Regions from separate parts of the Lysinibacillus sp. KU-BSD001 genome, predicted to be linked through region 4. Evidence: riboswitches for the same ligand, from Rfam matches in the RefSeq annotation. Region 4 holds a riboswitch; each other region holds the start of a gene.
What was found. A riboswitch is a leader RNA that binds a small molecule or an ion and turns the genes downstream of it on or off. The one in region 4 is predicted to bind S-adenosylmethionine.

Region 1 (8,292 bases), on a different contig from region 4:
ATAGGAAGACTCATAGTAGTATTCACCTCGATTTTATTATAACGGTTTTAGGCTATTTTTTGTGCAACAATCTAGTGAACACATATTGCACGAGAAAAGTTCTAAAAATATACATTTTTAAATGATAGAAAAATGGGTATACTAGTAATTGATAACAGTTTTCAATATACTTTATGAGGTGATACTATGGCAAACAAATCATTAGACAACCAATTAAACGAATTAGTAGCAACATGGTCAGTGTTATACACGAAGTTACACAATTATCACTGGTATGTAAACGGTCCGTCATTCTTTACATTACACACAAAATTTGAGGAATTATATAACGAAGTAACATTAAATTTAGACGAAATCGCGGAACGCATTTTATCTAAAGGCGGTAAGCCAGTTGCAACAATGAAAGAGCATTTAGTGCTTTCTCATGTAAAAGAGGCAGAAGGTAATGAGTCAGCCGAGCAAATGGTGCAAATAACGATCGATGACTTTAAAATTGTCATGAAAGCTTTAAAAGAAGCGATGGAAAGTGCAGCAGCAGAAGGCGATGATCGTACAGAAGATTTATTAAATGCGAATTATCAAAGTTTAGAAAAACATGCTTGGATGCTTTCAGCGTTCTTAGGCAATTAAATTACGGTTTACAGGCTAGCGTATGGGGGTGTCCAGAAAGTTTTTACTTTCTGGACACTCTTTTACTCCTTAATAATTATCCATTAAGAAATATTGCTCCTGCGGTGGTGACATCAAAATGCCACCAGCCCCTTTGTATAAATTTTATATATATTATTTATACTACTGTAGAGGTGATTAGGATGGAAAAACAAACGTATTATGTCTCTATCGTACATTTAACATGTACAACAGATCCAGCAGGGCCGTATAATTTTAAAATTGAATTAGAGCCATATAAAGCACGGGTATTTCAAAAGCTATTTCAGCAAATTCATCAGCTCGAGGGGTCTAATATGTTTCGGGCACATTTACCTTTTATTCCCTATCATATGGATGAATTGAATCATGACATTGACAGTCGCTATAAGAAGATCTATGCCCTTATACATGAATTTGGGGATCAGGAAGCAAAAGAATTTGTTGAACAAATACCTTATTTTAGTTGAAGCATTCACGTCCCTTCGCTACACTTACATTAGTGAGGAGTTGAAGGGATGTTTACATTTATAGATGAAAATGGCTTACGTGTGGACTTACGTTTTGACGAAGGCCCATTTGAAGTCGAACCAAGACATGTTTTAGCGATTGTAAAATATAAAGATAAATGGCTTTGTACAGAGCATATTAGGCGCGGTGTCGAGTTTCCAGGTGGAAAGCAAGAGGAAGGCGAAACATTGATAGAAGCAGCAATTCGTGAAGTGTATGAGGAAACACAAGTAAAAGTCACTGATGCCAAATGGTTTGCGTATTATATCGTACATGACGAAGTACCATTTTGTAAGGCCGTTTTTACAGCGCGTGTGGAAGCGATTGAGACGTTCGTAGGTGAGTTCGAAACCGTTGCAAGGCATTGGTTAACGGAAGAAGAATTACGAGCGCATCCTAATTTAAGCTTTTATATGCGTGATGATGGCATGAAAAAGATGTTACAGGAAGTGAAAACACATGTGCGACAATGGTAAAATAGCATCCATGCGCAAATATCCATCTCCGAATCCTACTATTCGGCTAGATGAAATTACATACTGGTCTTGTGGGTTACGGGTCAAAGGATTACTAGCAAGACCGACCAATATAAAAAATCCAGAAGCCATGTTATATTTACGTGGCGGCTTACAAACAGTCGGAATGGTGCGACCTGCACGAATCGCTCAATTTGCGCAACAAGGTTTTATTGTATTTGCTCCTTATTACAGAGGAAATCGCGGTGGTGAGGGACGAGATGAGTTTGCTGGTAATGATCGATTTGATGCGGTGTATGGAGTAGATGTATTAAAGCAATTTGTTACGTGCAAGCAAGTGCATGTATACGGTTTTTCGCGTGGCGGCTTAATGGCAATGTGGACAGCAATTTTACGTGATGATATTGCCTCTGTTGTAACGTGGGCTGGTGTATCTGATGCCGCAGCAACCTATTGGGATCGTGTTGACATGCGTAGGGGACTTCGGCGAATTATTGGTGGTACACCAAATAAAGTACCTGAGCGTTATGAAGATCGAACGCCGCTTTATGATGTAGATCAAATTGATGCGCCAGTGTTAATCATTCATGGAACGAGTGATCAACATGTGGATATAGAGCATGCATATCAATTGGAATTTTGCTTGCAAGATGCTGGGAAGCTTGTAGAAACGTGGTATTCTTTCGGGTTAAAGCATCATTATCCACCTAAGCTAAATCGAGAAACTGTGCAAGCGCTTTGTCAATGGATGAAGAAAAAAGCAACTTCTTAGTGAGGTTGCTTTTTATTGCTTTCTGGCGCTATTTCTAAAATAAATAAAAAACGGCTATGCACAATTATTGCATAGCCGCATCTATGATATAAAGTTTAAAAAAACGTTATGTCACTCGTAATAAGAAATTAAGCTAATGGGCCGCCTTTTTTCACGATTGCTTCGTCAACATTTGTGAATTTTTTGAAGTTATTGCTAAATAACTCAGCAAGCTCAGCTGCTTTTTTATCGTATGCTGCTTTGTCAGCCCAAGCATCACGTGGGTTTAATACTTCTGTTGGAACGCCTTCAACAGCTACAGGGATGTTTAATCCGAATACGCCATCTTGAATTGTTTCCACATCGTTTAATTTACCTTCGATAGCAGCGCGAACCATTGCACGTGTGTAAGAAAGCTTCATACGAGAACCTACGCCGTACTCGCCACCAGTCCAGCCAGTGTTTACTAAGAATACTTGTGAACCGTGCTCGTCAATTTTCTTCCCTAGCTGATCAGCATACACTGTTGCTGGAAGTGGTAAGAATGGAGAACCGAAGCACGTAGAGAATACTGGTTCTGGCTCTGTTACGCCACGCTCTGTACCAGCTAATTTTGAAGTGAAACCACTTAAGAAGTGATACATTGCTTGCTCTTTTGTTAATTTAGAGATTGGAGGTAACACACCGAAAGCATCCGCAGTTAAGAATACGATTGTTTTTGGGTGACCTGCAACAGATGGTGTTACGATATTTTCAATGTAGTCGATTGGATACGCTACACGAGTGTTTTCAGTTAATGAGCCGTCATCGTAGTCACATACACGTGTTTCTGGATCAACTACTACGTTTTCTAAAACAGCACCGAATTTAATAGCGTTGTAAATTTCTGGCTCTTTTTCGGCAGAAAGGTTGATTGTTTTTGCATAACATCCGCCTTCGATGTTGAATACACCATTGTCAGACCAACCGTGCTCATCATCACCGATTAATTTGCGGTCAGCGTCAGCTGATAAAGTTGTTTTACCAGTACCAGATAAACCAAAGAATAATGCTACGTCGCCAGCTTCACCAACGTTTGCAGAACAGTGCATTGGGAAGATACCTTGCTCCGGTAATAAGTAGTTCATAATACCGAAGATGGATTTTTTCATTTCACCAGCATACTCCGTACCACCGATTAAAATGATTTTCTTTTCCATTGACGTAATGATGAAAGTCTCAGATTGTGTACCATCAACAGCAGGATCAGCTTTGAAAGATGGAGCTGAAACGATTGTGAAATCAGCTACATGAGCAGCTAATTCTTCAGCTGTTGGACGGATGAATAATTGATGACAGAAAAGATTATGCCAAGCATACTCGTTTACAACTTGAATTGATAGCTGAGAGTCTTTGTCAGCTCCTGCAAATCCTTTGAATACGAATAACTCGTCTTTCTCTTTTAAGTAGTTAACCACTTTTACGTATAGGTTGTCGAAAATTTCAGCTGAAATCGGTTGGTTTACTTTTCCCCAATCAATTTTATCCTTTGAACCTTCTTCTTCGACCATATACTTATCTTTAGGTGAACGACCTGTATATTTACCAGTTTCAGCACGTAATGCGCCGTCAACTGTTAATGTAGCTTCACCGCGTGAAGTTGCTTTTTCAACTAATTGTGGTACAGAAAGTTGTACTTGTACATTTGTCCCGCTTAATAAATCCTTCAGTTCGTTGTTGATTTCTACTGAATTCATCGATTAAATACCATCCTTTTTTATATAGTTCCCTTAGATAAGGGCAGTTTATTCTTAATTCAAAAATAGTATAACACATTGCTTTTAATAATCTATACTAATTCTTAATTTATTTTGTGAATTTTTTATAATTCCTAAAACGATTATAAAACGTTTGACATAATAAAACAAATTTCGTAATATGGGAAATTGAACGGATACTCTTATCCCGAGTTGGTGGAGGGTCAAGGCCCGATGAAGCCCGGCAACCTGCAATACGTATAAACGTAACGTGTTGGTGCCAACCTGATGCAAGGACATATTCCTTGAACGATAAGAGTGAAAGGTAACGAAAAGTTAATTCCTTTCGCTCGCTGAATGAGTGAAAGGGTTTTTTGTTTTTATAAGAAAAAATTCAGTATATGGAATTTTTTCATTATTATAATGCTTTTCTAAATCCTCGTGTAAAAGTTAGCAACGGGCTTGAGTTTCAATCCGTACGGGTAGACTTACATGGGTAATGAGTACCGTATCAATATTGCGTCTTTGCGCAGGGCAATTATTAGGAGGAAAACAAATGACAAACCGTCGACTGTTTACATCAGAAAGTGTAACAGAAGGGCATCCAGATAAAATCTGTGACCAAATTTCAGATGCTATCTTAGATGCGATTTTAGCCGCAGATCCTAATGCACGTGTAGCGTGTGAAACGACTGTCACAACAGGACTTGTATTAGTATCTGGTGAGATTACAACTTCAACGTATGTTGATATTAAAGGCATTGTGCGTGATACAGTAGCAGAAATTGGCTACACACGTGGTAAGTACGGCTTCGACGCTGAAAATTTAGCTGTATTAGTTGCAATTGGTGAACAATCACCTGACATTGCACAAGGTGTGGACCAAGCACTTGAAGCACGTGAAGGCTCAATGTCTGACGAAGAACTTGAAGCAATTGGTGCTGGTGACCAAGGTTTAATGTTTGGTTATGCATGCAATGAAACACCAGAGCTTATGCCGCTGCCAATTAGCTTAGCGCATAAATTAGCACGTCGCTTAACAGAAGTACGTAAATCTGGAGAGCTATCATATCTTCGTCCAGATGGTAAAACACAAGTAACTATAGAATATGATGAAAACAATACGCCTGTACGTGTGGATACAATTGTATTATCTACACAACACGATGAAGATATAACATTAGAGCAAATCCAAAAAGATGTAAAAGAACTTGTGATTCATGCAGTTGTACCGGCGGAGTTAATTGATGACAATACAAAATACTTCATCAACCCAACTGGTCGTTTCGTAATTGGCGGACCAAAAGGAGATGCTGGTTTAACAGGCCGTAAAATTATCGTGGATACATACGGTGGTTATGCTCGTCATGGTGGCGGTGCATTCTCTGGTAAGGATGCAACAAAAGTTGACCGTTCAGCAGCATATGCAGCGCGTTATGTAGCGAAAAATATTGTAGCAGCTGGTTTAGCAGATCGTGCAGAAGTACAACTTGCATACGCAATTGGCGTAGCGCGTCCAGTATCAATCGCAGTTGACACATTTGGCACAGGGAAAGTAGAAGAAAGTAAAATGGTAGAATGGGTACGCGAATTATTTGATTTACGCCCAGCAGGCATTATTCAAATGCTTGATTTACGTCGTCCAATCTACAAGCAAACAGCGGCATATGGTCATTTCGGTCGTACAGATTTAGATGTACCATGGGAAAAAACAGACAAAGCCGAGCTGTTACGCGAAAAAGCAGGATTATAAACCATACCATTTCTTTGCAGGGAATAAGGTAAAAGCCGTCACAAATGTGGCGGCTTGTTTTTAATTTAAAGTGAAAAAGTTAGAGGTATTTATTATACAAATATTAAAATATGGTATAAGTTCTATTTAGTGGAGTGGTTGATAAAAGGGCCTTTCTCTATAAAGGCTCTTTCTAAGGAGTAGATGCTAAATTAGAAAATTTTCTATTTATATAAACAGATGCGGTAATTTGTCATTGCTATTATAAAATAACTAATAGTGTAAAAAATAAACAGGGTAAGGTTGGTAATGAACTAAGCTCTCCTTTATAATAGAGAGCATAGAAGGAGAGGAAATTATGAATATAAAAAAAATCGGCTTAATACTAGCGACAGCAATTGTTTTAGTAGCTGCGATCATCTATGGTGGTACATATGGAACGGTTCAGCAAATCGAAATCGATAATACAGCCATTCAATTAGAAATTGACGGTTTTAAATTAAAAGAAGTGACAGTTTCTCAGGAAGAAAAAATTCATTCATCTGATCACACTTCTATCTATAAAGTAAGACAAGGTATTTTTCTAGCAGGGACATTAAAAATTGTCGAGAAAGTCATAGATAATGGCGATAAGGTCTTGTTTTTTGAGTTTATCAATGCGAGTGGCAAGCAAATGGATTTACCAGTTACTTTAACGGTTAAAGGAACAGATCGCTATGATAAGTTCGATATGATGGCAAAGGCGTATGTATCCACAGATGAAGCTTATTGGGGAGATGTGACGACCAATGTGAAAGGAATTTATAATGTATATACAGCAAATGATTTAACGAAATCAATGCTACTTTCCCATAACTATGTATCTAAAAAAGTTACTGAAGAAAATGATACTGGAAATGTTTCAAAAGTACGACAGTTAATAGAAGAAAATCAGTTTGGAGAAGTCGAGCAATTAGACGGAGCATTAGTCATTCCTTTCTCAATGAAGACAACGGCTAAAAACGATATTTCGGAAAGTTGGATGATGATTTCAGCAGAGCCGCTTTTTGAAAATGAAAGTAATGCAACAGCATATAAAGAACAATCGAATGCAGAGCAGCACAGCTCCATAAAATGGTTAACAATAAATGGTGCGATGTCAAAATTACATAAGGATACTGAGCCAGCTTTGGAAAATGTATACGGCAGAAACGTATTCAATATGGCGAATGATGCGATTTTAGAGCGCTATCAAGAAACAGAAGAACGCTTCTACTACAATCTGTTAGTTGTTTTAGTGAATAAGCTAGTAGAGTATAAAGAATCGGGTAAGCAAGATGCATTTGTCACAGAGTATACAAGCGGTCTTTTAAAGGAACAGTATAATATACAAGCACCTTATATTAATGCGCAAGAAAATGAAGTGATACATCAATTTTTATACGATACACAAGTTGTATTACAAGATGAGGCATTAAGTAGTGCCATGCTTGACTATGCGGATTTTTTAGTTGCGCAGAGAGCTAGAGGAAATGTGATTCATACAAGAAATGGTTACTATATTACAGATTATATGGCGCTTCGGAAGAATGAAGAGGTGAAAAAATCACATGCTTCATTAAAACAGATCATTTCAAAAATGAATGTGTTATTTGAGGCTTATAAAGTAACGAATGATGAAAAATATAAAAAAGCAGCGGTTTCGATGTTAAATGGACTTGAAGATTTAGGGGACAGATGGGTTAACCCAGCAACGGGTGAACCATGGGGACAAACTACGTCAACATATGAATTCAGCGACAGTGAAGACAAACTCACTCAATCAGAAGCAATGAAGACCGTGGAATATTTAGAGGAACTAAATATCACATATAAAGGTGTTTTCAACGAATTAGTCAAAACACTTCAATAAAGAAATGGGCGTCCGTAAAACGCCCATTTTTTATTTGGATATGTTACTATCTAGTCATTTGACCATTATTTAATGAATATTTAATAATTTTTTGATAAAATGAGACATATTAGTCTTTTATCATCTGTTCAATGTATTATTTTTGAAGTGATTTATAGAACTGTCCTTTTTCAACGTATTCGCGAATAATGCGGTCCATATCTTCGCGATCTTCAGGCGTAATGTCACGCACGACTTTCGCAGGACGTCCCATCGCTAATGTATTTGGTGGGATTTTTTTGCCTGGAGGGACTAAGCTACCGGCACCAATAAAAGCGCCTTCGCCAATTTCAGCACCATCTAAAATAATCGAACCCATGCCAATTAATGCGCGTTTACGTACAACACAGCCATGTAATGTTACTTGATGGCCAATCGTTGCTTCATCTTCAATAATTAAAGGGTTGTTTGGGCTTTGGTGCAAGCAACTTAAGTCTTGGATACTTACACGATTGCCAATAATAGTTGGCGCCACATCGCCCCGAATCGATGTATTAAACCAAATTGAT
Region 2 (8,292 bases), on a different contig from region 4:
CAAGCATTCTTGGAGTTAGTACAGCAACCGAAAACACAGCAACGTATGCAGCATATGCTTGTGAAGGGGAAACCGCTTCGTAATTAATCTACGAGTTTAATAGAAAATGATGAATAGCATGAAGCTAAACAAGGGGGAGACATCATTATGCGTGAAGCCGTAATTGTAGCAGGTGCACGAACGCCTATTGGGAAAGCGAAAAAAGGTTCACTTGCAACAATGCGTCCAGATGATTTCGGTAGCATTGTTGTAAAGGAAACATTAAGACGAGCAGGCTATGAAGGTCCGATTGATGATTTAATTATGGGCTGTGCCATGCCTGAAGCAGAGCAAGGGATGAATGTAGCGCGTTTAGTCGGCGCGTTAGCAGGGCTACCTGATACGACACCAGCTATTACAGTAAATCGCTTCTGTTCATCAGGGTTACAATCCATTGCATATGCAGCAGAACGTGTTATGTTAGGCCATTCAAAAGCGATTATCGCAGGTGGTACAGAATCGATGAGTATGATTCCAATGACGGGTAATACAGTGCGTTTAAATCCAACATTAGCAGAAACAGCACCTCAGTACTATATGGGCATGGGACATACAGCAGAGGAAGTAGCACGTCGCTATGAAGTAAGCCGTGAAGACCAAGATGCTTTTGCTGTACGTTCACATGAGCTGGCTGAAAAAGCGATTAAAGAAGGTAAATTCAAAGATGAAATCGTACCGATTGAAGTCACACAACACTTCGTTGGTAAAGATCATAAACCTGCAACACGTACCTTTACGTTTGATACAGATGAAGGGGTACGTTCGAATACAACCGTTGAAGGATTAGGGAAACTTCGCCCAGCATTCAATGTTAAAGGGTCTGTAACAGCAGGAAATGCTTCACAAACTTCTGACGGTGCAGCAGCAGTGCTTGTAATGGACCGTGAAGAAGCAGAGTCGCAAGGATTAAAACCAATGGCGAAATTTTTAGGATTTGCTGTTGGCGGTGTACCACCAGAAGTAATGGGAATCGGACCAATTGAGGCGATACCGAGAGCGTTAAAAATTGCTGGTCTTACACAAGATCAAATTGACCTGTGGGAAATCAATGAAGCATTTGCTTCACAGTCTATCCAAGTTGTACGCCACTTAGGAATTGATATCGATAAAGTGAATGTAAATGGTGGTGCGATTGCGCTTGGTCACCCACTTGGTGCAACAGGAGCGATTCTGACACTAAAACTGCTTCACGAATTAAAACGTCAAAATAAGAAATACGGCGTTGTCACAATGTGTATCGGTGGCGGTATGGGTGCAGCTGGTGTATTTGAAGTCCTTTAATTTCTAGAAACAGCTTTTGGAAAGTTTATTCTCTTTGCCTCCGAGTAAACTTTCCGAGCTTTTCTATACACAAATTATGAATAACTATTCAGTTTTTGCTTTTTTATAATGGTAGGAAAATGAATTGACTATGAGGGGGAAATGGGTATGAAATTAACAACAAACATCATTAAAGGCGGCGGCTTTTTAATCGAGGACGTAGATATCAATCGTGTTATTACACCAGAGGATTTCACGGATGAGCAAAAAATGATTGCGCAAACAACGACTGATTATGTACAAAATGAAGTGTTACCAGTAGTGGAAAACTTAGAAAATCATGAGTTTGAGCATTCGGTACGTTTATTAAAAACAGCAGGGGAATTAGGACTACTCGCTGCCGATGTGCCAGAAGAATATGAGGGTCTAGGTCTAGACAAAATTTCTTCAGCGTTAATCGCTGAAAAAATGTCTGTCGCTGGTGGTTTCTCTATTACGCACGGTGCACATGTAGGAATCGGTTCTTTACCAATCGTATTATTCGGTAACGAAGAGCAAAAATCAAAATACCTTCCGAAATTAGCTTCTGGTGAGTTAATTGCTGCGTATGCCCTAACAGAACCAGGTTCAGGTTCAGATGCATTAGGTGCAAAAACAACTGCGAAGTTAAATGAAGCAGGAACACACTATGTATTAAATGGTGAAAAACAATGGATTACAAACGCAGGCTTTGCAGATGTATTCGTTGTGTACGCTAAAATCGATGGGGAAAAATTCACTGCCTTTATCGTAGAAAGAGCGTTCCCAGGCGTTTCTGTCGGCGCGGAAGAGAAGAAGATGGGCATTAAATCATCCTCTACTCGTACATTAATTTTAGAAGATGCACAAGTGCCGGTAGAAAATTTACTTGGTGAAGTCGGTCGTGGTCACGTCATTGCATTTAACATTTTAAACATCGGTCGTTATAAGCTTGGTATAGGTACTGTTGGTGGAGCGAAGCGTGCACTGGAGCTTGCTATTCAATATACGAACCAACGCCAACAATTCAAAACGCCAATTTCTAGCTTCAACTTAACGAAAGAAAAATTAGCGACAATGGCAGCACATTTATATGCGTCTGAGTCATTAAATTATCGTACAGTAGGGTACTTCGAAGATACGCTTAACCAACTATCAGAAGAAGAGCAAAAAAATGGTGTAGCCATTGCAGCAGCTGTCGCTGAGTATGCAATCGAATGTTCAATCGCCAAAGTGTTTGGCACTGAAACATTGGATTATATCGCGGACGAAGCAGTACAATTACACGGCGGTTATGGTTTCATGGCTGAATATGAAGTAGAACGTATTTACCGTGATTCACGTATAAATCGTATTTTCGAGGGGACAAATGAAATTAACCGCATGATCGTACCGGGTACATTTATGAAGAAAGCGTTAAAAGGTGAGTTACCGCTTCTTCAAGTAGCGCAAAACCTACAAAGTGAACTGCTCATGATGATGCCAGAAGAGCTTGAAGATGCGCCGTTAGCACAAGAAAAATATCTTGTGAAGAACGCGAAGAAAATCGCAATTCTTGCAGCAGGTACAGCAGCGCAGGCGTTCGGTGCAAAATTAGATCAAGAGCAAGAGCTACTTGTAAACATTGCAAACATTGCGAACCAGTTATACGCGATGGAATCAGCAGTTATACGTACGCAAAAGGCAATTGAACGCGAAGGTGTAGAAAAAGCAGCGCAAAAAATCCTTTACACACAAATCTTCTGTCAAGAAGCGTTTGCCATTATTGAAGCAGAAGCAAAAGATACATTACTTGCTTCAGTAGAAGGCGACAATGGTCGTATGATGTTGTCAGCTCTTCGTAAATTAACACGCAATAGCCCTTACAACTTAATTCCGAAAAAACGCGAAGCAGCAGCAAAACTGATTGAAGCTGAAAAGTACGTAGTGTAAGGTATAAAATCCGGATGCTAAAAACATCCGGATTTTTATTGATTTGAACAGTTTACAATTCGTTTTGTCGCTCTTTGCTACATATGAATATGATAATAGAGCGGGGGACGCTTCATTTACTGGAGCGAGGCATGTCGTTTAGTTCTTTTTTTAGCATTCGGCTAGGAAATCTTATACAATAGAAGAGAAGATAACAATAAAAGGAGCTACATACATGCCATTAAAATTTATTCAATATCCAAAATGTACGACATGTAAAAAGGCACAAAAATGGCTAGAAGAAAACAATGTCGCTTACGAATCTATACACATTGTTGAACAAACGCCAACACAGCAACAATTAACAGAACTCTATAAGAAAAGTGGCCTTCCACTAAAGAAGTTTTTCAATACTTCAGGGAACAAGTATAAAGAACTAGGCTTAAAGGATAAATTAGCAAATATGTCCGAAGAAGAGCAATTAGCTTTGCTTGCATCTGATGGGATGTTAATTAAACGTCCAGTTGTGACAGATGGTGAAAAAGTTACGCTTGGTTTCAAGGAGTCTGACTTCTCAGAAACGTGGAAATAGGCTGATTACAACCTTGTTTTTACTACTGAAATATGTCAAACTGAAAGAGATTTATACATTTTGTTGGAGGGATTTTCATGAGTATTCCTAAAGATTTACGCTACACAAAAGAACACGAATGGGTAAAAATCGAAGGCAATAAAGTACGCGTTGGTATTACGGATTTTGCACAAAACGAACTTGGTGATATTGTATTCGTTGAGCTACCAGAAGTAGGCGATACAGTAACAATTAACGAACCGTTCGGTAGTGTAGAGTCAGTAAAAACAGTTTCTGAATTATATTCACCAGTATCTGGTACAGTAGTAGAAGCAAACGACGAATTATCAGATAACCCAGAATTCGTTAATGAATCTCCATACGAAAATGCTTGGATGATTGTGGTTGAACTTTCAAATGAAGCAGAAGTGGAAGAATTATTAACTGCAGAAGCATACGAAGAGTTTATTTCTGAATAATACAAAGAAGCGCCTGAATCTAGTATGGATTTTGGCGTTTTTTTCGACGTAGGGGGAGAATTGAATGATTGAAAAGTGTATAATCGTAGAGGGTCGCTCTGATAAATTAAAAATCACACCCCTTCTTGCTGAGCAAGTATTGATTTTGTGTACAAATGGCACAATCGACGAAGAAGCATTAATCGATTTACTTGAACCATACGAAGATATTGAGCTATTTACCTTTTTTGATCGCGATAAATCAGGGGATTATTTAAGAAAAATTATGCGCCGAACATATAGCGAGGCTGTGCAACTTGAATTACCTGTGCCATTTAATGGTGTAGCCGAGGCACCAAGTAGTGTCGTGCGTGATATTTTACAAGCGGCTAAATTCAAAGTGAAATAGGATGAGCAGATGGAAGACTGGACAAAAGAACAGTGGCAGCAAATCATAAACGAAAAAGAGATGGCCGCTTTTTATTTATATACACCGATGTGCGGTACATGTGCTGTTGCATCTAAAATGTTAAATGTGGTGGAAGAGTTACTGCCCACATTACCCCTTGGTAAAGCAAATTTAAATTATATGGAAGACCTAGCATATGACTATGAAATTGAAAGTGTGCCGTGTTTAGTAATCGTTAAAAACGGTAAAATTGTCCAAAAAGTGTACGCATTTCAATCCGTACTAAATTTGTATGAAATGTTAAAAAACAATTGACGGACAATTAATAGTCATGGTACATTTACATGCATAAAATAAATTTTATAACGTTACTCTTATAAAGAGCGGTGGAGGGAAGTGCCCTATGAAGCCCGGCAACCATCACAATTGTGAAAAGGTGCCAAGTCACTCAAAGTTTTGCTTTGAAAGATGAGAGAGCGGTTAACGTATAAATTGTGCGAAAACCTTTCTGCTTGTCTATATTAGTAGGAAGGTTTTTTCATGTAGAAGGAGTTTATTATGATTGAGTTAAGTAATATAACAAAGGTTTACAAGACCAAAAATGGTGAACTAAAAGCTGTTGACAATGTAAACTTAGCGATTGAGAAAGGCGAAATATACGGCATTATTGGCTATAGTGGTGCTGGTAAAAGTACGATGATTCGCCTGTTGAATGGTTTAGAAAAGCCAACAACAGGTTCGGTAGTGGTGAATGGTGAAGAAATTTCGGCGATTTCAGGCAATAAGCTACGTGCAGCGCGTCAAAAGATTAGCATGATTTTCCAACATTTTAATCTTCTATGGTCGCGTACAGTGGAAGAAAATATTGCGTTCCCATTAGAAATTGCAGGTGTACCAAAGGATGAGCGCGCAAAGCGTGTGGCAGAGTTAATCGATTTAGTTGGTCTTGCAGGGCGTGACAAAGCGTACCCTTCACAACTATCAGGTGGTCAAAAGCAACGTGTCGGCATTGCACGAGCGCTTGCCAACAATCCGGAAGTATTGCTTTGTGATGAGGCGACATCTGCACTTGACCCAGAAACAACGGATTCGATTTTAGAGCTGTTATTAGATATTAATAAGCGACTTGGTTTAACGATTGTATTGATTACACACGAAATGCATGTTATCCGCAAAATTTGTCATCGTGTCGCTGTCATGGAAGCTGGAAAGGTAGTAGAGGCTGGCGAAGTATTAAACGTCTTCCAAAACCCACAAGCCCCAATTACAAAAAAATTCGTTTCACAAGTGTCCGGTACAAATGAAACAAAAGAATCGATTGAGCAAATTTTAGCCAACTACCCTACAGGGAAGCTTGTGAAAGTGACATTTGTAGGACAAGCAACCGAACAGCCGGTCATTTCGCAAGTCATTAAAGAATACGGCGTCGATGTGAATATTGTACATGGTTCGATTTCACATACAACAAGTGGTCCATACGGGACATTGGTTGTGCATATTGATGGCACAGAAGAGCAAGTGCAACAAGCACTAAACATATTATCGCAGCATGAGATTCAGACGGAGGTGATTGAACATGCTTAGTCAATTATTTCCGAATGTAAAATGGGAAACGATGTATGAGGCAACATACCAAACGATTTACATGACAGCCATTTCAACAGTTATTACGCTTATTTTAGGGTTAGCCATTGGGGTTTTATTATTTTTAACGAGTCCGAATCAAATGTGGGCAAATAAAATCGTTCATTTTTTAACGGGGTCATTGGTGAATATTTTCCGTTCGATTCCGTTTATCGTCTTGATTATTTTATTAATTCCATTTACGAAGTTTTTAGTTGGCACAATTCGTGGCACGAACGCAGCGCTCCCTGCATTAATCATTGGGGCTGCACCATTTTACGCACGTATGGTATTAATTGCGTTACGTGAAATCGACAAAGGCGTTATTGAAGCAGCTCGTTCAATGGGGGCTAAAACATCCACGATTATTGTTAAAGTGCTTATTCCAGAAAGTTTACCAGCACTGATTTCAGGGATTACCGTAACAGCTGTTGCGCTTGTTGGTTACACAGCGATGGCAGGGATTATCGGAGCAGGCGGTTTAGGGAACTTGGCGTTTATCGAAGGGTTCCAGCGTAGTCGTGATGACGTAGTGTTGATGTCAACGATTATTATTTTAGTAATTGTATTTGTGATTCAATGGATTGGCGATGCGATTACAGCACGTACAGACAAGCGATAAGGTAGTATCGGCAACAGCCGTTTTTATAAAAAGACATATAAGATAAAGAAAAGGGGTTTCAACACATGAAAAAGTATTTATCATTATTAGCAGTACCATCATTAGCACTTGCATTAGGAGCTTGCGGTTCTGATGACGAAAAACCAACAAATGATACAGCAACAAATGATGCTGGGGAAACAGCAGAAGATACAAAAATTGTTGTTGGTGCTTCAAATGGTTTACATGAATTAATTTTAAAAGAAGCAGAGCCGATTTTAGAAGAAGAGGGTATCGATTTAGAGATTAAGCCATATCAAGACTATATTATGCCAAACCAAGATTTAGAGTCAGGTGATCTTGATGCGAACTATTTCCAACATATCCCTTATTTAGAGCTTGAAATCGCAGAAAAGGGCTATGATTTCGTAAATGCTGGTGGGATTCATATTGAGCCAATCGGTATCTACTCTCAAAAATATAAATCATTAGACGAGCTACCAGATGGAGCTACAATTATCATCTCAAACTCAGTATCTGACCAAGGTCGTATTCTTCAATTATTAGAAGCACAAGGATTAATCACATTAAAAGAGGATATCGACAAAACAGCTGCAACGATCGATGATATTGTAGACAATCCGAAAAAATTAGTAATTGATGCAAGCTCTGCACCTGAATTATTAGTAACATACTATGAAGAAGGTGAAGGAGATGCAGTAGTTATCAACTCTAACTTTGCAATCGATGCTGGGATCAATCCACTTGAAGATTCAATCGCAATCGAAGGTTCTGAGTCTCCATATGTAAACGTCATCGCAGTTCGTAGCGAAGACAAAGACAGTGAAGCAATTGCTCGCTTAGTAGAAGTACTACGTTCTGAACCAATTCAAGAATTCATTCTTGAAGAGTGGGGCGGCGCAGTCGTACCTGTATCTGAATAATAAAATGATTTATCCCGAGGTTAATATCAAAACCTCGGGATTTTTTGTCGTAAATTGCGTTTTTCTAAGCGCAGTTCGCTAATATTTCCTAGGAAATCACCCTACGTACGTCATTATTGAAATTGTGTTAAACGAGAGAAGAAGTTTGTAACAAATTGTAGAAATACTTGTTCAGATGGAGCGAGTTCTCGGTTCGTTGGGGAAATGACACCAACTGTTCGACGGATTACAGGTAATGCGATTGGGACTTTTACGGTAAAGCGTGGTGTCGAGTCAGATAAGGAGCTTTCAGGTAATAACGTCACGCCGATACCTGCTGCCACTAACCCTTTTAATGCGTCCATATCTTCTCCTTCAGATGTAATCTTTGGGACAAAACCGGCTGATTTACATGCTTCCACAGCTACTTTATGCAAAATATACCCTTCTGGGAATAAAACAAAATTTTCGTTACGTAA
Region 3 (8,292 bases), on a different contig from region 4:
ATGTATACGAAATATACTGTTCAGCATAATTCGTTGCGTGTATATATTGGTTTAGGCTAATCTGTTTAGCGATGATTTTATGTAATTGGGCAAGCTCTGTATTAATTTCTACCATCACTTTCAGTAAGGATCTTGCGCCTTGTGGTGAGTGAGTTTTAGATGACGTCCAAACCATAAATATTCCCTCACTTTCTATAGTTACTATTGTAGCAAAGTGGAGATAGGGAACAATGGACAAAAGAATGAGGTTTTCGCTATCAATAATCGAAAACTAAATTTCTTCCCCTTGCTAAAGTCATATTATTCTTTCATATTGGCAGACAATTGTTCAATAATATAATGTAACATTGCTTGTCGACGACGTTCAATATGGTCTTCTTTAAATGGCTTTAATGCTAAAAAAGCTTCTTCCTGCTCTTTTAAAATGGCACGTTCATTTTTAAATTTTTCTACAGGTTCTTGTTCAAAAATGTAGTGTAGGTGGAAGATTTGTAGTAAAGCGACTTCAGGGCTCTCCAAATTAACAACAAACTTTAGATTCCATACAGATGTATGAGAAATGTATTGGTGAATATATTCGGTTGCGAATTTGTATTGTTCTAAATCAATCTGTGGCATAATCGCTTGATGCACTTTTGACAGTGCGATATTAATATCTGCGATACATAAATAGTATTTACGTACACCACGTAAATGCTGCTTCTCCAAAGATTTAGCAACATGTTTATTTGTATACATAAGAAAAGTCCTTTCTACTTAAAAAGTAACGTATTACTATTTTATCAAAACAACTAATAGAAATGAACTGTAAAAAAACAGAGTTAACGGGACTTCTGTCTCTGTTCACTCTGTGGATGTTTATATTATTGCCATGTAAAGCCTTTAGATGCTAAAAATTCTTTCATGTGTGGACGTTTTTGGTCGATTAAGAAATCGGCCATTTGTTTTGTCCAGTTCGCCATTTTTTGGTTGGAAGAGCGAGAAGCGTAGTAAGCTTCCATTGTCGCATCGTACTCATCTAGTAACGTATCGTATTGTACTGTGTTATAGCTATTTTCGTGAAGTACAGCAGCAACTGGTAAACGTGGTTTTGTTTCATTGCGTTTTGTCGGTTGACCAATCGTCATCGCAAATAATGGGAAGACATACTCTGGTAGGTCAAATAGTTCGCTAATTTCAGCCGGGTTTGTACGTGCACCGCCAATATAGCAAATACCGTAACCTTCAGATTCGGCAGCTACAACAAAGTTTTGGGCAAACAACGAAACGTCTGCGACACCCACTAATAGATTTTCTGCCGAGTCTGCTACGATCTCCACCCCATGCTTTTGGCCCGCTACTTGAAGGCGTTTAAAATCGACACAGAATAAAAATGAAGCGCCTGCTGTTTTGAATTGGAAGTCATTTTTCGATAACTCCCCAAGCTTTTGTTTTTTCTCTTCATCTGTTACCCAAATGACGCTATATGCTTGTACAAAATGTGAGCTCGCTGCCATTTGTGCTGTTTCAATTAATTCAATGACCTTTTCACGTGAAATCTCTTCGCCTGTATATTTGCGTACAGAGGAATGGCTACGTAAAAGTGCTTGTGTTGAATTCATCGGAAACTCCCCCTTATGTAAAAAATCGGGCTTAAAGGAAACCCATTAAGCCCATCTTATAATATTTTATGATAGTAAGCCAATCCATTTCCAATAAGTCGCACTAAATAGTAGGACAAGTAAATAGCCGAAGATTGTTAAAGGAATACCAGATTTTAAGAAATCTTTCGTTGTAAATGCACCAGTCCCATAAGCTAACATATTTTGTGGTGCACTAATTGGTAGTAAGAAGCCGAAGCTAATGACGAATTGTTGTATTAATACGAACCCAACTTGGTCTATATCTAATGTAATGGTTGTTGCTAACGCAATAAATACTGGAATGAGTGCGGATGCTAAGCTTGTGGCACTCGCAAAACCAAGATGAATGAGAATATTAAAGGCGGTTACTAGCGCAATTGTGGCTAAAATCGGCATCGAATTAAGGCCAAGTGAACCAAAGACTGCATCCGATAACCATTGAGCCCCTTGTGTAGTTAATAATACAGTACCAAGTGCAATCCCTACAGCGAATACAATAATTGTTCCCCACGGAATAAGTTTTTCAACTTGCTCCCAAGTGTATACCCCTATTTTCGGTGCTAATAATAGAGCGATGGCGACAATTGTGACAGTCGTTGTATCAAACGGATGGACGATCCCTTCCGTTGCCCATAAAAATAATAGTGCTATGGAGATCATGATTAAACGAATTTCTTCTCCTTTTAACGGTCCAAGGTCTGCTAATTGTTTTTTAATGACTTCTTTCCCGCCATCAATCTGGTCCGTTTCTGGCTTAATTAACATATTCATAATGAAAAACAGTGCAATGGACATAAGGATGGAGAAGGGGGCAGCATACAAGAACCAAGCGCCCCATGAAATATCGATGCCAAATTGTTCTTGGATAAATCCAATGGCCACCATATTTTGAGCAGCTCCGGTTTTAATCCCGATATTCCAAATCGAAACGGCTTGTACGGCCGTAATGACAAGTAATGCACCAAGGCGTGAATTTTTCTCTAGACCGAATGCTGCCACCATGCCGAGTAAAATCGGGACAACAGCCCCTGCACGAGCAGTGGCACTTGGTACGAAGAAGGCTAAAATGATGGATACTAAAATCGCCCCAAAAACAATGGCTTTTGTTTTTGTTCCAAGAAGAGATAAAACCCATAACGCCAACCGTTTATGTAAGTTTGTTGCCTGCATAGCAGCAGCTAAAAATAGGGCGGCTGCCACAAGCGCGACAGCGGAGCTACTAAAGCCACCAAGGGCAAGCTTTAAAGCATCTTTTGTGCCTAATACTACAGTTGGGTCTGCGATGGATGGCGCAAAGCCAAGTAAAAGGGCGATTAATCCAATAATCATCGCAGAGCTGACGGGATAAGAAACGGCTTCTGTTACCCATAAAATAACAGCCAATGCTAAAATGGCAAGTCCACGTTGCCCTGCTATAGGTAACTCCCCGTTGTTCGGTAACAACGTAATCATAATTAGTGCTGCAAATGCAAGTCCAATCCAGAGCGGTTTTAAATTCCGTTTGTTTGTTTCTTTCGGTTCTATGACCACGGTTTGTACAGAAGGTGTTGATTTTGAAGCTGGTAATTTTCCCATCATGCCACACTCCTTTTAATAGATGTTTATAATACTTAACAACTGACATCAGGCTGTTAAGTATTATATTAGAAATGTATTTAACTTCTTTAGGCATCATTTTAATGCTGACTTTACAATGCCTATACATTCCTAATTGTTATGTTGATTATAACGTTTCTATATGAATATACTGTTAAAAATTAGTTAATTAATAGTTTTGTAGGAGAGTATAAAACAATAATTTCAGAAAATTTTAAATTAATAGTTGACGAATCGGATTTAATTGTTTTATACTGTGAAACAACAGATGGAACATGAATCATATACTCTTATCGAGAGAGGCGGAGGGACTAGGCCCTGTGATGCCCAGCAACCAGTAACAACTTACTAAGGTGCTAATTCCTACAGATTCGAATCGGGATCTGAAAGATAAGGGGAGGAAAACTTGCTCATTCGCAGCCCTCTTCTTATTTTGAGAAGAGGGCTTTTTGTACTCATTTGTATAAAAAGCAACTTCCAAATTAAGAGGGGTTACGTTTTCGAAATCCTCCTCAACCGATTATCCATCGATTATATTTTAGGAGGAATTTACTCATGTCACAAAAACCAGAAACGTTATTATTACACGGCGGTCAAAAGCCAGACCCTGTCACAGGCGCAATCGCTGTACCTATTTACCGCACAACGGCATATGCCTTTAAAGACACTGCTCATGCGCAACGTCTTTTCGCTTTAGAAGAGGCAGGAAACATTTATTCACGTATTATGAACCCAACAGTTGGCGTATTTGAAGAACGTATTGCTTTAATTGAAAAAGGGACAGCTGCAGTAGGGCTTTCATCTGGTTCCGCTGCGATTGCATTCTCAATTTTAAATATTGCAGGTACAGGAGATAACATTGTAGCAGCAGGTTCGCTTTACGGCGGCACATACAATTTATTCGCGAACACACTGCCTCGCTACGGCATTACAACGACATTCGTAGACGAAAGTGATCCAGAAAACTTCCGTAAAGCTATTAATGAAAACACAAAAGCATTATATGCAGAAACAGTAGGGAATCCGTCTTTAAATATTTTAGATATCGAAGCAGTAGCAAATATTGCACATGAGCATGGCTTACCATTAATCATTGACAATACATTCCCATCGCCATATGGCTCAAATCCGATTGACTTTGGTGCCGATGTTGTGGTCCATTCCGCTACAAAATGGATTGGTGGTCACGGTACGACAATTGGTGGCGTAGTCGTCGATGCAGGGAAATTTGACTGGACGCAAGGTCGCTTCCCAGGATTTACAGAACCAGACACAAGCTACCACGGCTTACGCTATGGTATTGATGTACCAAATGCAGCATTCGCAACAAAATTACGTGTGCAATTATTACGTGATTTCGGGCCGACATTATCAGCAGACGCTGCCTTTAACTTCATTCAAGGGCTAGAAACGCTTCATTTGCGTGTGGCTCGTCACAATGAAAATGCAACAAAAGTAGGGGAGTACTTAAAGAACCACCCATTCGTGGAAAAAGTAAATTACCCAGGCTTTGAAGACTTCCCATCACATGATGCGGCGAAGAAATATTTAAAGCATGGTTACGGCTCGATGCTTACATTTGAATTAAAAGGCGGTCGTGATGCAGGTCGCGAATTCATCGATAGTGTAGAACTACTATCGCACGTAGCAAACGTTGGAGATGCACGTTCATTAGTGATTCACCCAGCGTCTACTACACATCAACAATTATCAGCAGAGCAATTACAAGTAGCGGGTGTATCAGAGGGACTCATTCGTCTTTCAATCGGCTTAGAAAATGTAGAAGATATCATTGCTGACTTAGACCAAGCTTTAGCCAAATCACAAGCTCAAGCAGGTGCACAAGTTTAAAATATAACCATTAGTTCTAAATAAATAGCCTCATGCGGCAAAGGGAGGTGGTGACACTCGTATCATTTCACGAGGAAGCCACCTTTACTTCAAAATTTAAAACCTAGTAATTTTATAAACATTATTGACAATTGAGTTTCGGTGTATTAATATAAGGTTAAAGATAAAACCAACTAAAATTGTAGGAAAAGGAGTGTTGAAAATGGGCAATGTTTACAGTGCGCAAAACGTCGCAGCATATGTTGTATACGAATTAAATGAAGTACATGCTTTCGTAAATCAAATTTCAATCCAATATTTATTAGAGCGTGTCGATGCGATGTGGAAAAAAGCGTTCGGACATAGCGCATTTTCAGAAGCTACACACGACCTTGAAACAACGGGCTATATTGTAAAGGAAGTATACGATGCATATCAGGAGTACGGAACAAATCATATTAGTTTGCCAGCAAAGGAATGGTTTTTAAAGTTTGGTGAATTCCAGCTTGTCCATCGTACATACGGAGTACCGCCATTTACGAAAAAAGAAGAGATTATCGTAAAGAAAGTACTAGATCGTTATCGCCATTCTTATGCAGATGTTGCCGTGTAGTGTATAAAATATATGCTTTTGAAAAGTCCCCTTACTTTTCAAAGCTTTAAAGAAAGCATCCAGAATCTAGGATGCTTTTTCTATTTATTTATAGAAGAAACTTTAATTGTGTCGGAATTTTGAAAGGTTTACGACAATGTCAGGTGTTTGTGTACATTTTAAAAAAACAATTGTTCATCTAGAGAAGATTTTTCTTGTTTTCATATAGGATATACGATAAAATTTTCCTATGTTAAATTTTTAGAATAATTTGTTTATATAGATTTCTTACGGATTTTGGAGGAGACATTTATGGCAGTAATCAAGGCGGCCATCTTAGGTTTTGGCACAGTAGGTCAGGGGATTTACCATATTTTAAATGAAAAGCGTGAAGAACTACGTGAAAAGCTAGGCGTAGAACTAGAAGTAGCGAAAATTGTAGTGCGTGATACGTCAAGAGAACGTGTACCAGGAACGCAGCATTTATTAACAGATAATATTGATGATGTATTCGCAGAAAAAGGGATGCAAGTTGTATTCGAGGCAATCGTGAATGAAGAACCTGCATTCTCTTATTTACAACGTGCGATTGAACATAAATGCCATGTCATTACGGCAAATAAAGTGATGTTTGCCAAGCGTGGGATAGAACTACAAGAGCTAGCGAAAAAGAACGGTGTATTCGTAGGCTATGAGGCAACGGTTGCAGGTGGCGTACCTATTATTAAAACAATGAAAAATATTTTACTAGTGAACGATGTAAGCCGTATTCAAGGCATTTTAAATGGGACGACGAACTATATGTTAACAAAAATGCGTCAAGAAGGTTGGAGCTACGATCAAGCATTAGCAGAAGCACAGCGCCTAGGCTATGCAGAAGCAGATCCATTTAATGACGTATCAGGTCAGGACGCATTTAAAAAATTAATGATCCTATCCGATCTGGCATTTGGGGAACAGCCAGCGTGGTCAGAGGTAGAAGTCATTGGTATTGATACATTAACACTGGATGATATTAAAGCCGCAAATGAAAAAGGTTTACGTTATCGCCACGTGGCAGAGGTTGAGAAAAATGCAGAGGGTCAAATTATTGGAAAAGTAGCACCGATGCTCGTAAATGCAGAACATCCATTATTCCCAATTGATGATGTATTCAATGCGGTGTCGATGGAGACAAATTATATCGGGACGTTAACGGTAACAGGCCCAGGTGCAGGGATGTATCCAACAGCTTCCGTTATGGTGGAAGATTATGCCGAAATTATTGGTAAACGTGCTGGATTTGTTGTATCGATTTAATTTACAGCGCCTTCCGTTATAGGAGGGCGTTTTTTGTGTGAAAAGTGTAAGTTGTCAAACAGGCTAACTTGCGTGATTTTGTAAAAAGTGAGGAATGAGCATAAAAAAAGCCAAAAGGGATACTTTAATAAATGGAGGTGAGCCTTTTGGCAAAAGAAAAAAAGAAGAAAAATGGATTAGATCGTGAAGAATACGGGTATGGTTTGGATATTAGTGCCGATGACTTAGGTGTCATTGGACAAAATAATCAAGCGAAAAAACAAAATGATAATGAAAATAAAGACAAGCCAGAAAATAAAAATAATCCTTCTATTTTAAATGAATAACATTGTACAAGTACTGCAGATTGAACATAGCTGTAGTACTTTTTTTTGGTATTCAAAACGAGAAAGATCCCGCCTACGCAGGATCTTTTTTACGTATAGGTTTAGTTAATCTTCGTCTTTCACATCAATATCTTCTGGAATCGGTGTATTACGCCAAATTTCAATTTCTTGTTTGATCCGTTCAAGTTGTTCGTGGTACGTGTCAAATTGGCGGCTGTTTACTAAAAACTGCTCACCGTCATGTACGGCTTTAATGCGGCCATTGTAAATGTATTGTAAGATTTGATACTCGGGCATCCCAATATCTTTGGCGGTTTCCTCGACTGTTTTGTACATTTGGATGACCTCCGTTTTTAATTTAATTATACCACGGCTAGTTTATATTGAATTTATATTCGTCCGCTATGATGTAAAACGTAGTATTTTCCATAGAGGAGGAAATGAAGTGAATAAGCTATTACATCCCATTACAGATTGGGTTGCTACAAAGCGTGGTATGTGGACGACCATTATCGTCTGGTTAGTATTAATGGTAGGGCTAAGTGCAGGCCCGAAGCTAGGGGACTATAAAGTATCAAACTTTCAATCGCTGCCGGACGAGGCGGAAGCGATTATTGCTGAGCAAAAATCAGAGGCATTATTCCCAAATGATCAAGGGACACCAGGGATACTTGTTTTTCATAATGAAAACGGGGAAGTGAATGTAGATGAAGTGAAGCAAATTTTGAATGCGATACTTGCGGAAAATATTGAAGGTGTCGATACGATCATTGATATTTCTACATTACCCCCGCAAGCATTAGCAGGTTTTACGTCAGAAGACAAATCAACTATGATTGTCCCAATGAATTTACAGGCAGGTCTTGGCAATGCAGAGTATGCTGAAATTAATGATCATGCTTCTACGATTGGAAATGACGTCGCAAAAGAGTTACAGACAGATTTTTATATTACAGGTCCAGCTGGGATTGCTGGTGATACAATTAAACTATTTGAAGCGGCAGACTTCAAATTACTATTTGCGACA
Region 4 (8,292 bases):
ATTTAAAAAAGTGAAAGAAGCGTGATTCAATGTTTTTTAAAAAGACATTACATCAAGAACGCATCAACATCGATTTATTTCAAGTAAAAATTCAAATAGACAAACATCCAAAACTAAAACAACAGCTAACTATGTTAAATTTAACGGACGTGGATTTAAAATATTTATGTGCCTTTCAACCGTATGTTGAAAAAAATATTAATGAAATTGTGAATCGTTTTTATGATGTGCTCGGAATGAATCCTGGTCTCATTAAAATTATTGATGATCATAGTACAGTTGAACGGTTAAAAATAACGTTGAAAAAGCACATATATGAAATGTTTTGTGGTGTCATCGATGAATCGTTTTTCCACAAGCGTGAGCGTATTGCACGTGTACATGTGCATATCGGCTTACCGACACAAAGTTATATTGCAGCTTTTCAAACGTTGAATCTTTCTTTTATGGAATATATAAAACAATATATCCCGCATACGGAAGATCAGTTTCAAACGTTATTAGCTGTTTCAAAAATCTTGAATTTGGAGCAACAGCTTGTATTAGAAGCATTTGAAGCGTACGTAGAAGAATCGAAAAATGCGGTAAATAACCAAAAAGCAGCAGTAGGTCATGCGATTGTGGAATCAGCAGAAAGTTTAGCGGACATTGCGCAACAAACGAATGCCTCCTATCAACAGTTAAATGTGCAAACAGAAGAACTCGTAGCCTATGCAAAGCGCACAAATGAAATTTCATGTGCAACAGAACGGCAAGCCATTGAAGGGAAAGACCAAATGCATGCTCAATCCGCGAATATGATGACGATTGCTTCTTCTGTCGATGAAGTAGCACGTGATGTGCATCGTTTAACGGATATGACAAAGCAAATGGAAAACATCATGGCGATTGTTACAAATATCGCTAATCAGACGAATCTGTTAGCGCTGAATGCCTCGATTGAAGCGGCGCGTGCAGGCGAGGCTGGCAAAGGATTTGCTGTCGTGGCCAATGAAGTGCGAAAACTGGCAGAGCAAACGAAATCTTCTATTGATACAGTAGGGAATTTATTGAACGATACAAATGAACGGACGGAAAAATTGGAGCGTTCTCTAGCACGAATTCAGCAAGACGTTCAATTTGGTGAAGAAGACATGCGACAAACAGAGCAAAAATTTGCGCATATTTTATGTTCCATGAGTGAAACGAAAACCCAAAATGGTTTAATTGAGCGAAAAATTCAAGACCTTTGCAGTGTCATTAGTCAACTTTCAATTGCTTTTGATGCAGTTACGAACTCGGCAGATAAACTAGTTTGTATTTCACAAGAATTGAACGAATAAAGTATTCTCCGCTATTTGGGGAATACTTTTCTTTATTTTGTAATACAAAGCGCCGTTATTTGCTCTTAAAAAGGTTTATACTGTATGTAGGATATTTCTACCGTATAGGAGAGGTCAATATGAAGACGATAGTAGTTGTTGGAGGCGGCATTACAGGGTTATGCACGATGCATTATGTGAAACGCCAAATGAAAGAAAAGAACATAGAAGCGAAGTTAGTTTTGATTGAGCGCAATGAATACTTAGGTGGTAAAATTCATTCTACGCACGAGGACGGCTTCATTATGGAAACAGGCGCCGATTCGATTGTTGCGCGTCATCCAGGTGTGTTGGAGTTGGTTCGTGAGTTAGGGTTTGAATCAGAGCTTGTCTACAATGAGACAGGCATTTCCTATATTCATACAAATAATGAACTGCACGCAATTCCTGCAGGTTCTACGTTCGGCATTCCAATGAGTATCGAGTCCTTACAAGCAAGTACGTTGATTTCGGATGAAGCGAAGCAGCGTGTGTTACAAGATGCAACGATGCCAAATACAACGTTTACGAAGGAAAGCTCGATTGGGGCGTTTCTTGAACACTTCTTAGGAGAGGAAATTGTACGGAAGCAAATTGCTCCTGTACTTGCCGGTGTGTATTCAGGGGACTTATATCAACTTTCCCTTGCTTCGACATTACCGTATTTAGTCGACTATAAAAATGAGTACGGCAGTATTATGAAAGGCTTTGAAGCAAACCGTGAGCAGTTTGAAAAGGCGGCCAATAAAAAATTCATTTCATTCCGCAATGGGCTATCGGCCATCATCGATCGGTTAGAAGAAAGTTTACCTGACGTAACATTTATGAAAAAGGCAGAAGTGCATAGCGTAACAAAAATGGGCGATCAATATGAAATGGTCGTAGGAGACGAAACGATTGTAGCCGATATTGTGGTATTAGCTGTGCCGAACGAAACGGTACGTGAAGTGCTGAAGGATGAAGGGTTGCAAGTGAGCTTAAATAAATTCACAACCGCTTCGGCCATTACACTGTATGTCGGTTTTGATGTACCAGATAGCGTATTACCAGCGGACGGAACAGGCTTTATCGTCTCACATAATAGCGATTTAGTATGTGATGCTTCTACTTGGACGAGCCGTAAATGGAAGCATACATCGGCTGACGGGAATTTGCTCGTACGCCTATTTTATAAAAATGTAAATCCACGCTATGCAGAACTCGCAGCAATGACCGATGAGGAACTTGTAGCGGTAGCACGGAAGGATATTGCACTTAGTCTCGGTATTCAGGATGAGCCAACTGTTGTCAAGGTAACAAAGTGGATCGATCAAATGCCACGCTATGACTTAGCACATCATGACGCCTTATCGGTTGTCGTGTCAGATTTAGCGCAGCGCTACCCAAATGTACTACTTGCGGGTTGTTCTTATTTTGGTGTGGGGATTGGTGCGTGCATTCAAAATGGGAAGCATACAGCCGAGCAGATTGTCGCGATTCTATAAGAAATAATGCATGAAAACGTTTACTATCGCAAAACGTCTTGACGTTCGTTGCATATAACGTTATGATTCTTTTAATTATTGACAAAATTCATATATTTTCTTATCGAGAGAAGCGGAGGGACTGGCCCAGTGAAGCTTCAGCAACCAACAGTAGTCAGGTGCTAAATCCAGTCGGCAAATGCCGTAAAGATGAGAAGGAATGACGATTTTATAGCCTTCTTATACAAAGAAGGCTTTTTATTTTATGGAAAAATAACTGAAAAATTGTGCAATTCAGTATAGAGAAAAGAGGGGCATAGATGGGGTTACTTGAAGCTTTACAGACGCGTGTATTAACGGCAGATGGTGCGATTGGGACACTGCTTTATTCATATGGGTTAGATTATTGCCATGAGGAAATGAATGTCACAAGACCAGAAATAGTAGAGAAAATTCATGAGCAATACATTGAAGCAGGCGCAGATATTATTCAAACGAATACGTACGGCGCTAATGCCATTAAATTAGCACGTTATGGCTATGAAGGTCGTGTGCAAGAGTTTAATGAAGCAGCGGTGGCAATCGCTAAAAAAGCAGCTGAAGGTAAAGCCGTCTTTGTACTCGGAACAATTGGTGGTATTCGTGGCATTCGTAAAAGTGATGCGACGTTAGCCGAAATTGTGACGGCCATTGAAGAGCAGGCCAAGGTGTTACTCGCTGGTGGGATCGATGGCATTTTACTAGAGACATTTTATGATTATGAAGAAATCCAAGCCGTTGTGCAGACAGTTCGTGCATTAACAGATTTGCCGATTATTGCCCAAGTATCGATGCATGAACCAGGTATTTTACAGGGGGGCATTGCACTTGGGGATGCACTGAGTCAGCTTGAAGCACTAGGCGCAGATATTGTTGGTAGTAATTGTCGCTTAGGACCATTCCATACGATTCAAGCATTTGAAAAGGTGAATTTACCGGAAAGAGCTTATTTGTCTGCTTATCCAAATGCCTCGCTACTAGATGTTGAAGATGGCCGTGTCGTGTATGAATCAGAGGCCGATTATTTCGCACGGGCAGCAGAAGAGCTAGTGAAGCAAGGGGTACGTTTAATCGGTGGTTGTTGTGGCACAACGCCAAAGCATATCGAGGCAACGAAAAAACGTTTAGCCAATAGCCAGCCAATTACAGAAAAAGCGAAAAAGCCTGGGACAGTTGAATTTGTTCGTTCACCAGAGCCACGTCAGTATGAACCGCTTCATATGAAAGCAAAACGTGAACGTTCTGTGATTGTAGAGCTAGATACACCACGTCACCTTGAAATCGAAGGGTTTATGAAAGGGGCAAAAGCGCTTTATGAAAACGGAGCAGATGTTATTATGATGGCGGATAACTCACTCGCTTCACCCCGTATTAGTAACATCGCGATGTCGGCTATTTTGCAAAATGAAGGGGTACGTGTTCTTCCGCATTTAACGTGCCGTGATCGTAACTTAATTGGCTTACAGTCGCATTTAATGGGGCTTGATGCACTGCAGCTACATGATCTTTTAGTCATTACGGGCGACCCGACAAAGGTAGGGGATTTCCCAGGAGCAACAAGTGTATATGATGTGTCATCGATGGAGCTAATGTCACTCATTAAACAGTTAAATGAAGGGATTTCATTTTCAGGGAAGCCACTTCGTAAAAAAGCCAACTTCTCGGTTGCGGGTGCCTTTAATCCGAATGTGCGTGTCGTAGCACGTGCTGTAGACCGCTTGGAGAAAAAGCTGGAGCATGGCTGTGATTACTTTATTTCGCAACCCGTGTATTCAAAGGAAAAAATAATTGAAACTTATGAGGCGACGAAGCATTTAGAGGCACCCATTTATATTGGCATTATGCCAGTGACAAGCTTTAGAAGTGCAGAATTTTTACATCATGAAGTGCCGGGCATTAAGTTATCAGACGACGTTCTAGCGCGTATGGAAGCGTGCGGTGAAGATAAAGAAAAGGCGACGGCAGAAGGTGTAGCCATCGCAAAAGAACTATTAGATACAGCATGTCAATATTTCAATGGTATTTATTTAATTACACCATTTTTACGATACGATATGACACTTCAATTGTTGGATTATGTCAAAGAGCTAGATGCAAAAAGAGAAGGAGTACAAGTAAATGCGTAACCACCCGATTTATGAACAACTAGAAAAGCGAATCCTCATTATTGATGGTGCGATGGGGACGATGCTACAAAATGAAAACTTAACACCGGAAGATTTTGGCGGCGAAGAATTAGATGGCTGTAATGAAAACTTAGTCATTACACGTCCGGATGTGTTAAAAAAGATTCACCGTGCTTATTTAGAAGCCGGTTCAGATATTATTTGTACAAATACATTTGGTGCGACACCACTTGTATTAAATGAATATGATTTAGGCGATAAAGCGGATGAAATTAATACACGTGCGGTCGAATTAGCGAAGGAAGCGGTAGCGGAGTTTTCCACACCAGAGTGGCCACGTTTTGTGGCGGGGGCAATGGGACCAACGACGAAAACCTTATCGGTTACAGGCGGGATTACATTTGAAGAGCTAGAAGAAAACTTTTATCAGCAGGCGCGAGCACTTGTCCAAGCAGGATCTGATTTAATTTTACTGGAGACGAGTCAGGATATGTTGAACGTAAAAGCGGCAACGATTGCGATGCAGCGCGCGTTTGATGAGCTTGGTGTCGAGCTACCCGTGATGATTTCTGGCACGATTGAGCCAATGGGGACAACGCTTGCGGGTCAGTCGATTGAGGCGTTTTACATTTCGATTGAGCATATTAAGCCATTATCAGTTGGTTTAAACTGTGCGACAGGTCCAGAATTTATGACGGATCATATTCGTTCCTTATCAGATTTAGCGACAAGTTATGTCAGCTGTTATCCGAATGCAGGGCTTCCAGACGAGGAAGGGTGCTATCATGAAACGCCAGATTCGTTATCGAAAAAGCTACGCGGCTTTGCGGAAAAAGGCTGGCTCAATATTGTAGGTGGTTGCTGTGGTACGACACCAGCACATATTGCTGCGATTCGCGAGGCAGTCGAAGGGTATGTCCCGCGTCAGCTACCTGAAAAGACGCATGGTCATGCTGTCTCAGGCATTGAGCCATTACAATATGATGATTCGATGCGCCCGTTATTTATTGGGGAACGTACAAACGTAATTGGCTCACGTAAATTTAAGCAATTAATCATTGATGGCAAATTCGAGGAAGCAGCAGAAATTGCCCGTGCACAAGTGAAAAACGGAGCACATGTAGTCGATATTTGTTTAGCGAACCCAGACCGTGATGAAGCAGAGGATATGAAAAACTTCATGCCGGAAGTTGTCAAAAAGGTAAAAGTACCGATCGTGATTGACTCAACAGATGAAAAAGTCATGGAAGAGGCGCTCAAATTCTGCCAAGGGAAAGCGATTATTAACTCGATTAACTTAGAAGATGGCGAAGAACGTTTTGATGCCGTGATGCCACTTGTTAAAAAGTACGGGGCTTCGGTCGTTGTCGGTACAATTGATGAGATCGGTATGGCCGTAACACGGGAGAAAAAGTTAGAGGTAGCGAAACGTTCACATGATTTATTGACACAAAAGTGGGGCATTTCACCAGAGGATATTATTTTTGACCCATTAATGTTCCCAGTCGGTACAGGGGATGAACAATATATCGGTGCTGCGGAAGAGACAATCGAAGGAATTCGTCTCATTAAGGAGCAGCTACCGGGCGTATTAACGGTGCTAGGTGTAAGTAATATTTCATTTGGTTTACCGCCAGTTGGTCGTGAAGTATTAAATGCGGTGTATTTATACCACTGTACACAAGCGGGATTAGACTATGCCATCGTGAATACAGAAAAGCTAGAGCGTTATGCATCGATTCCAGAAGATGAAATCAAGCTAGCGAATGATTTAATCTTCCGTACTAATGATGAAACATTAGCTGCCTTTACAGACTTTTATCGTGATAAGAAGAAGGAAAAAACAGCAGCGAGCCTACCTGAAACAGTGGAAGGTCGTTTAGCTTACTATATTTTAGAAGGTACAAAAGAAGGGTTAATTGATGATTTAAATCAAGCACTGGAGTTGTTTGATACACCGCTTGATATTATTAATGGACCTTTAATGGACGGAATGGCGGAAGTCGGGCGCTTATTTAATACGAACCAACTTATCGTTGCCGAAGTATTGCAATCAGCAGGGGTGATGAAAGCGGCTGTTGCACATCTGGAGCAATTTATGGAGAAAAACGATGAATCCGCAAGCAAAGGGAAAATGGTCCTAGCGACAGTTAAAGGGGACGTACATGATATCGGCAAAAACTTAGTGGATATCATTTTATCGAACAACGGCTTTAAAGTAGTGGACTTAGGCATTAAAGTGACGCCTGCCGAACTCATTGAAGCCATTCGTCGTGAGGAACCAGACTTTGTCGGATTATCCGGCTTGCTTGTAAAATCTGCGCAGCAAATGGTGTTAACAGCGCAAGACTTTAAAGAAGCGGGGATTGATGTACCGATTATGGTCGGTGGTGCGGCGCTTTCACGTCGCTTTACGGAAACAAAAATTGCGCCAAACTATGATGGTCCTGTCATTTATTCGAAAGATGCGATGGAAGGTTTAGATGTGGCGAATCGTTTAATGAATCCGCAAGAGCGTCCAAAGCTAGAACAGGAGCTAAGAGCATCGATTGAAAAACGGGCGGAAGCCGATAGTAAGCGAGCAGAGCGTCCAGTGGCAGTGGCAGAAAAACCAGTGCGCACAATCGCGGATGCACCTGTATTTACACCGAAAGATTTAGTACGTCACGTAAAGCGTGATTATGCGGTATCACATTTATATCCGTATGTGAATATGCGTACATTAATCGGGCATCATCTTGGCTTTAAGGCAAATGTTGAAAAGGCGATTGCGGAAGGCGAAGAGCGTGCGGTTCAATTAAAAGAGCTTGTCGATAGTTACTTAAACGACGAAACATTAAAGCCATCAGGAATGTATCAATTCTTTAAAGCACAAGCAGACGGGGATGATGTTGTTGTTTATGCGGAAGACGGCGTCACGGAAATCGAACGCTTTACATTCCCACGCCAATCTAAAGCACCGTTCCTATGTTTAGCGGACTTCCTAAAAACGAAAGAATCGGGCGAGATGGACTATATTGCTTTAATGGTCGTCACAGCAGGGCACGGCGTATCAGCGGCTGCACGTGAGTTGAAAGAGGCGGGGAAATTCCTAGAAAGTCATGCGCTACAAGCGACAGCATTAGAGTTAGCGGAAGGCTTTGCAGAACGTATTCACCAAGAAATTCGTGACCAATGGGGCTTCCCGGACCACGTGGATTTCACAATGCGCGATCGTTTTGCAGCGAAATATCAAGGGCAACGTTTCAGCTTCGGTTACCCGGCATGTCCAAACTTAGAAGACCAAGAAAAATTATTTAAAGTATTAAAACCAGAAGATATCGG

Region 1: it holds a riboswitch for S-adenosylmethionine, as region 4 does, so the genes downstream of both, metK (methionine adenosyltransferase) here and AAGS61_RS18120 (bifunctional homocysteine S-methyltransferase/methylenetetrahydrofolate reductase) in region 4, are expected to answer to the same signal.
Region 2: it holds a riboswitch for S-adenosylmethionine, as region 4 does, so the genes downstream of both, AAGS61_RS14520 (methionine ABC transporter ATP-binding protein) here and AAGS61_RS18120 (bifunctional homocysteine S-methyltransferase/methylenetetrahydrofolate reductase) in region 4, are expected to answer to the same signal.
Region 3: it holds a riboswitch for S-adenosylmethionine, as region 4 does, so the genes downstream of both, AAGS61_RS20185 (O-acetylhomoserine aminocarboxypropyltransferase/cysteine synthase family protein) here and AAGS61_RS18120 (bifunctional homocysteine S-methyltransferase/methylenetetrahydrofolate reductase) in region 4, are expected to answer to the same signal.

What each region holds. Positions count from the first base shown of each region.
Region 1 is NZ_JBDQZI010000003.1:12,665-20,956, forward strand. Features, by position in the region: gene AAGS61_RS05360 (hypothetical protein) at 1-14, opposite strand, end outside; gene AAGS61_RS05365 (Dps family protein) at 187-630, shown strand; gene AAGS61_RS05370 (transposase) at 813-1,118, shown strand; gene AAGS61_RS05375 (NUDIX domain-containing protein) at 1,167-1,634, shown strand; gene AAGS61_RS05380 (alpha/beta hydrolase family protein) at 1,618-2,406, shown strand; gene pckA (phosphoenolpyruvate carboxykinase (ATP)) at 2,535-4,121, opposite strand; SAM riboswitch class I at 4,322-4,440, shown strand; gene metK (methionine adenosyltransferase) at 4,678-5,874, shown strand; gene AAGS61_RS05395 (hypothetical protein) at 6,212-7,744, shown strand; gene AAGS61_RS05400 (gamma carbonic anhydrase family protein) at 7,881-8,292, opposite strand, start outside.
Region 2 is NZ_JBDQZI010000010.1:75,846-84,137, reverse strand. Features, by position in the region: gene AAGS61_RS14555 (3-hydroxyacyl-CoA dehydrogenase/enoyl-CoA hydratase family protein) at 1-87, shown strand, start outside; gene AAGS61_RS14550 (acetyl-CoA C-acetyltransferase) at 148-1,320, shown strand; gene AAGS61_RS14545 (acyl-CoA dehydrogenase family protein) at 1,468-3,249, shown strand; gene AAGS61_RS14540 (arsenate reductase family protein) at 3,464-3,820, shown strand; gene gcvH (glycine cleavage system protein GcvH) at 3,898-4,278, shown strand; gene AAGS61_RS14530 (hypothetical protein) at 4,343-4,666, shown strand; gene AAGS61_RS14525 (thioredoxin family protein) at 4,676-4,981, shown strand; SAM riboswitch class I at 5,038-5,141, shown strand; gene AAGS61_RS14520 (methionine ABC transporter ATP-binding protein) at 5,225-6,250, shown strand; gene AAGS61_RS14515 (methionine ABC transporter permease) at 6,243-6,911, shown strand; gene AAGS61_RS14510 (MetQ/NlpA family ABC transporter substrate-binding protein) at 6,977-7,834, shown strand; gene AAGS61_RS14505 (LysR family transcriptional regulator) at 7,948-8,292, opposite strand, start outside.
Region 3 is NZ_JBDQZI010000024.1:17,993-26,284, forward strand. Features, by position in the region: gene AAGS61_RS20165 (hypothetical protein) at 1-175, opposite strand, end outside; gene AAGS61_RS20170 (hypothetical protein) at 301-738, opposite strand; gene nfsA (oxygen-insensitive NADPH nitroreductase) at 864-1,601, opposite strand; gene AAGS61_RS20180 (SLC13 family permease) at 1,668-3,197, opposite strand; SAM riboswitch class I at 3,506-3,615, shown strand; gene AAGS61_RS20185 (O-acetylhomoserine aminocarboxypropyltransferase/cysteine synthase family protein) at 3,774-5,069, shown strand; gene AAGS61_RS20190 (hypothetical protein) at 5,272-5,661, shown strand; gene AAGS61_RS20195 (homoserine dehydrogenase) at 5,953-6,939, shown strand; gene AAGS61_RS20200 (hypothetical protein) at 7,077-7,265, shown strand; gene AAGS61_RS20205 (DNA-binding protein) at 7,371-7,601, opposite strand; gene AAGS61_RS20210 (MMPL family transporter) at 7,711-8,292, shown strand, end outside.
Region 4 is NZ_JBDQZI010000016.1:37,850-46,141, forward strand. Features, by position in the region: gene AAGS61_RS18110 (protoglobin domain-containing protein) at 30-1,322, shown strand; gene hemG (protoporphyrinogen oxidase) at 1,442-2,824, shown strand; SAM riboswitch class I at 2,922-3,020, shown strand; gene AAGS61_RS18120 (bifunctional homocysteine S-methyltransferase/methylenetetrahydrofolate reductase) at 3,124-4,968, shown strand; gene metH (methionine synthase) at 4,961-8,292, shown strand, end outside.